2 regions of the Shewanella sp. SM74 genome follow, and region 1 is predicted to be linked to the other one. Evidence: riboswitches for the same ligand, from Rfam matches in the RefSeq annotation. Region 1 holds a riboswitch; the other holds the start of a gene.

Region 1 (3,205 bases):
AAAAAGCCAGACTGAGTCTGGCTTTGTTATTAAATAGCTCATTAATATTTAGAAGCGGTAGCCCACAGTGAAACGAATATCACGGCCTCGACCAGAATAGTAACTATCCCCCCAATCGCCACCGTAATAACCTGCACTGACATAATCTTTATCGAATACATTATCGATACGCAGACTGGCAAGCCAAGCATCACGATTATAATTCAAGGCTAAATTACCAAGCACGTAACTTGCTAGCTTATCAGCTTGATTAGCGTTATCGCCTTCGATAAAACGATCACCCGTGTAGATAGCTTCGGCAAATACTTGGAAATGCTCAGCAAAATCCATGCTGACATAACCGCGTCCCGTGTGTTTTGCCACCCAAGACAGCTCTTTGCCATCGTTAGCACCATCGGTAAATTCGGCGTCGGTATAGTTATATTCCAGCCCTAACTGCAGCGCTTTAGTGATCTGCCAATCCCAATCGGCACCCGCGCCATAACGACGAGAAGCGTCGGCATTGACGTTTGCACCGTTGAAATTTCCACCTATGGGTTTAACTGCACTCGAGTCATAAACAATTTCATCCTCTAAATCGAGACGATATAGGCTGACTCGTAGGGTTTGACTAGCGACAGCCCAATCCCAACCCGCCTCATAGGAACGGCCTGTTTGCGGCTTTAAGCCAAATACGCCCGGCGATGTATAAGCTTGCTCATCCACTTTAGCAAAACGGAAGTTATCATCAGCGCGCACATAGAGTCTGTGCTCCGCAGTTGGTCGGTAATTTAAACCCAGTTCGAATGCATGGGCATTTTCATCTAAATCCATGCCATTAGGATAGACATTGCCATCGACTAACTCGTCGGTCACACGCGAATAACGACCACCCACAACGTAACTTAAAGTATGGCTTAAAGGCACTGTAGCTTGTAGATAGGCGCTTTGCATTTGCTGCACATTACTGCGCGCCATAGTGTCAAAATCAGCCTTGCCACGGCTGATGTCTAAACCTGTGACTAGGTTTAGCTCGCCTTGACGCGTACTGTAATTCGCTAACGCTTTAGGGCTAAACATTAACAGTGAGCGTGTGTTATGGCTGTTCGCCCCCCAATTAAGAGAAGACACTAAGGTATCGCTGTAATCTAAATCCGCCGCCAGCGCCCAGTTTTGATTAAGCTGATGCTGGTAACCCGTTCGCGCCGCAGTGGTCATCTCGTGGGCATACTCTACCTTATTTGATGAAGCACGGGGATCGTCTTTAAATTGCTTTTCAGTAAGCGAGCCCGGATTTTCACGATCGTTATCGTAGTAGCTGGTTTCAACAAAGAACGAGTCTGTGGCTGTTTTATATTGAATGCGGCCAAGAATAGAGCCGGTTTCGTTGGCATTATGCTGGCGATAGTTGTCACCTTGGTTGTAACTACCGGTGAAAAAGTAACGCCAATCTTTGTTGATCGCGCCAGACACATCACCACGACCTTCATAGGTATCAAAACTGCCGCCGGATAACTGCACGCTGCCGCCAGTATTTTCAGGGGACTTAGTGACAATATTAATCACCCCGCCCACGGCTTGATCGCCATAAAGTACACCTGCACTACCCGATAAAATTTCAATACGATCCACTTGATTAAGCGGAATGGCATTAAGGCTAGGTGCGGCGATATCGATATTATTGAGACGACGACCATCAAGTAAAATCAGCGTGTTATTAACGGCAGTGCTGGCGCTAAAACCGCGCATCGCAAAGCTAGTTCCAATATTGTTATCCGAAATTTGAATACCGCTTTGACCGCGTAAGACGTCGGTCAAATTAGTCGCGCCACTCATTTCAATAGCCGCAGCATCAATCACATTCACATTGGCGGCAATATTTAACGGGGTCTTATCAGAACGGCCGATCACGACAAGATGCTCGTCAACTTTAGCTGTGCTGGTATCGTCAACCGCCATAACGGGCGCGATAATTGAAAAACTGCAAAGGCTGCCGATCAGCAGCGCGATTTTTGTTGGATTTGTTCCCATTTTACCTTTAACTCCTGCAAGGAAAACGGGGCATTGACGCCACGATACCGTTAATTCAGTCGTAAATACTGACGGTGATTATCGCATTTTGAGATCTGCCCACCGAAATCTCAAAAACACCTTTAGGGCCGGTCTCCGGACTTAGGCTATGTTAATCCATTAAAGTTAGATTAACGCGAGACTGACCTTTCACATTCTGACTTTCGGGTTCACTCTTGAACACACCAATCAAACGCGGTCGTCTCTCACCTTTTACCGTTGCGGGGGCAGTGCCAGAATTTCACTGGCTTCCCGATTATCTCACGACGCTATCATCGCAAGCACCACAGAAGGTTGACTCAAAATTAGGTTCAAAGGGCGTACAACCTGTTAACGCCCAACAAGGCTCAGGGCATATCAGACCTGAGCGCGCGCATTATAGACGTCTATACGGATGAAAGTCCATTAATCTCAGATTAGCGAGAAAACTCACATGAGCTAGAAAACGCCATCCCAGTTTTTTGCCGCAGGTTTTGGTCTATCTTTGCTCAAAATCGCCTGACGCTGCTCAGGGGTTTCACATTGGGCAACGGGGGTAAAATCCAGCGGTTTAATCACTAACGAGTCAGCAGGTTGCACTGGCGACTTGTCGAACATGGGCAAATTCATCGACCAAGAGACCAGCTCCCCCTTTTCGCTGATGCCAACATAACCGTCATCTGCGCCATCTAACCAAGTGAGTCGCGGAATACGTGCCATTAACTTTTCCACATTATCACGGTTGGCGCGATAACCAACAGGCACCACTTTGCCATCGGGACGCGTAAACACAAAGGAGGCAGGCCCTCGAGTAATGACGCTGCCTTCCTGCCAATATTTATCAAGAATGTCTTGGGCATAGTGAAACCCAAACATATGAGCGTAATCAGTATCGTCGGCCACAATTTGCGGCACGGCCTTATCCCGCAGTAATAAAAAGCCTGAGCCGATGCTGATAATCTCTTTTACCCCTGTGATATCGGTTTTTTTAATCCAATCGACACCACAGTTAATCCCATCGCCCCAAAAATGCGCATCCCCCGTAGGACTTAAAATCGCAAAGGCACAATTGTTTGCCGTCATACTCGCCACATCCTTTAAAGCACTGCGGATCGAGTAAGCATCACTGCGCCAACCCCAACTCACCACAGTGCCGTCCTTTTTCAAGGCGGCATAG
Region 2 (3,205 bases), on a different contig from region 1:
AGCAGCATGCGCTCCACTTGGCTATTGAGCCCAAGCCCAGACAAGGCAAGCACTATCAACACCGACAAACTCGCACCAATAAAAGCGCCCAAGGGCAAGCTAAACCAAAGTAATCCAGACAAGGCACCCGAACCGCTAAAAAGCCCAGAATGTGCCGCCATGCCCGCATTATCAAAAAATCCAGAGCCAGTGAATAAGGTCAACATCACCACAGCGCCAAAGGACGCGCCAGAGCTAATGCCAAACAAATAGGGATCGGCGAGCGGATTGCGAGTCACGGTTTGCAACACACTGCCCGCCAGTGACAAACCCGCACCCGCCACAAAAGCCAGTAAAATGCGCGGTAGCCTGAGCTCCATCACAATGCGTTCTGTCATACCATTGGCTTGAGTGAGGTTCGTCGCTTTATTGATAAATACTTGAATAACATCCATAAAACTGATGTTAGCCGCACCAAAACTCGTTGCGGCAATAGGCGTTATCAAAGTGATGATACCTAATACGAGCAGCATCAGTTGTTGTCTCGTCAACGGTGTCACGATACGCCCCAAATATGAGATGAAATATTGTTTACTCCCCAGAGTCATCCACCCTCGCCTCGCTCGTTCAGGCCATAATCTACATGGTGGTAACCATAAAAATAGCTGATTAAGGGCTTTTTATGTTGTGGATGGGGCGATACCTGAGCACACACACCAAACACATCGCCAATTCGCGCCTCGGTTAATACTTCGGTTGGCGTCCCCATAGCGCTGACTTCCCCGTTATGGATCAACAACAAACTGTCGCACAGGGCACTGGCTAAATTAAGATCATGAATTGAGGCAATCACGCTAATCCCAAGACTACGCACCAATTCGAGGATTTGAATTTGATAGCGCACATCGAGGTGGTTCGTTGGCTCATCGAGGATTAAAAGCTGCGGCTGCTGCACTATGGCGCGGGCAATTAAGGCGCGTTGCTTTTCACCGCCGGATAAGTGCTCATATTGTTGGTGCATCTTATGGCTCAAGCCAACTTTCTCTAAAGCCTTTGCAATACGCTCAATATCACAGCTCGAATTGGTATCGAACATGCCCTTGTGGGGCGTTAAGCCCATGCTGACTAATTGCTCTGTGGTGAGGTCAAAATAGTGCGGTGTATCCTGCTGCACTACGGCGACGCGACAGGCAAACGCCTTGGGCGACAAGCGCTCAATATCTTGATCAAAAAGGGTAATTTTGCCCTGAGTCGGGCGAACAAACCGATACAAACAGCGCAGCAAGCTAGACTTGCCCGCACCGTTAGGGCCAATCAGCCCCAGCATCTGCCCCGTTGGCAGCGTAAAGTTAATACCGGAAAGTATGGTTTTGCCATCGATACACCAGCTCAAATGACTCACATTGAGCGCGACTGACGGGCTCGATGATGGGTTAGTGTCATTCACGGGGCTGTTAGTTTGGATTGCGGAAAGTTTCACCTAAGCGGCGCTCCTATCGAGTCCAAACCTGTATAAAAAAAGGTTGTGCACATTGTCATCTGCTCCCTCGAGTCACCCGCTCGAGAACTAAGGCTGCACGCAGCGATAACAGAAATAGGCAGGTCTCCTGACTCGTAGGGAATAAGATTCGAGATCTTTTTCACTACTCACAGTTGCGGGCACAGTTCGGGCTGACTAACAAGCAGCTCCCCGATTCCCTATTATGTTTGGGTTGATATGCTCTTTGTTAACAACGCCACTGTGAATTAAAACAACGGAGCGATTCGAACAAAGAGAGTCTATTCCCAACACCTATTTCTGCGACGTTATCACTCATTGCGCATGTAATACGCTATCTTGTTCAAACGTCAGGGAAAAGCATTATCCTACATCTATCCCATTAGGCAATGCTGTTTAAATCAGAATATTTTCATGTCAGCTTATTCTCGCCAAACAATCACGCCTACACCATAGCGCCTAGGTCGTGAAATAAGGCCTCAACACCTGCGCCCACTCGGCCAATCTAAACGCCAATAGCAGGCACCCTGTTCATCTTGCAGCACATTAATGCTCACCACGGCCGCCACGGGTAAATCGAGTTGACTATAAAACCCCACCGCCCGTTCAACCCCTAAGGCACGCGCCATTAAGTGACGGATCACCCCGCCGTGGGTCACGACCCACACTTGAGTGGCAGGCATATTATCAGCGGTTTCATTAATGGCACTGTTTTCATTACCCATTTTATGTGAGTCAAGGGTCAATCGTTCAAACTCGGCGGCGAGTATCTGGTCAATCGTCCCATTCACCCGCGACTCAAAACTTGCCATAGTTTCACCATTGGGCGGCGGATTTTGCCAAGGGTTTTGCCAATACGCCGCTAAGCGTTCGCCCTCTTGTTGATACAGTTCATCGAGCCGACAACCGTCCCAATCACCAAAATCAATTTCCTGTAAACCCGACAAACACTGTGCCTGCAATGGCCTTGACTCAGATATCCGTGCCGCCGTCGAGTGCAGCTCGGCGGCAAAAGCGTGGGCAAAATCGGCGCAGCGGCGTGAAGTCGAGCTGTAAATCGCACTGCACACGCTGGCCTGTGACTCAACTGCTGCCGACATTTGTTGCCAACCCTTTTTGCTTAAAGGCACATCCACACGACCCCGCAAGATCGCGCCGCCTTCACACTCACCGTGGCGTAACAATAACAATCGAACTTGTTTCATATATGCCTTTTTAGTTAGGGACTAGATGCTAGGAACTCAAGCCGAGGGCCTAAATTCTAGATTCTCGCTCCGAATGCCTTTGACTTTCATCTTGCCCTGACAATCATAAGTCGCGTATTATGGACGTCTATACGTTTAAATGTCCAAAACAAATTTTTAAGAACAAGTATTCAAAAAATGTCGGCTGACGACAATAAAATGCACTTAGCATAACAATGGCCGATTTTTGGACTTAACTTAGCTGTATTTAAGGTAACTATTTATGACGATACCCTCTACCAAAGCCGGCCAGATATTGGCAGACATTCGCAAACAGCTTGCAGAGCGCATTCTGATCTTAGACGGTGCCATGGGCACTATGATCCAAGGCTACAAGCTGGAAGAAGAGGACTATCGCGGCGAACGCTTTAAAGATTGGCATACGGATGTCAAAGGTAACAACGACCTCTTGGTCTTGTCACAGCCTCACATCATCAAACAAATTCACACCGACTACTTAAATGCCGGTGCCCACATCATTGAA

Evidence for each region. A riboswitch is a leader RNA that binds a small molecule or an ion and turns the genes downstream of it on or off. The one in region 1 is predicted to bind cobalamin.
Region 2: it holds a riboswitch for cobalamin, as region 1 does, so the genes downstream of both, L5M49_RS12445 (ABC transporter ATP-binding protein) here and L5M49_RS13765 (TonB-dependent receptor) in region 1, are expected to answer to the same signal.

The regions. Positions count from the first base shown of each region.
Region 1 is NZ_JAKKRZ010000012.1:91,305-94,509, forward strand. It holds gene L5M49_RS13765 (TonB-dependent receptor) at 49-2,010, opposite strand; cobalamin riboswitch at 2,119-2,353, opposite strand; gene L5M49_RS13770 (hypothetical protein) at 2,488-3,205, opposite strand, start outside.
Region 2 is NZ_JAKKRZ010000010.1:142,132-145,336, reverse strand. It holds gene L5M49_RS12450 (FecCD family ABC transporter permease) at 1-587, opposite strand, end outside; gene L5M49_RS12445 (ABC transporter ATP-binding protein) at 584-1,459, opposite strand; cobalamin riboswitch at 1,559-1,735, opposite strand; gene L5M49_RS12440 (histidine phosphatase family protein) at 1,957-2,682, opposite strand; gene metH (methionine synthase) at 2,945-3,205, shown strand, end outside.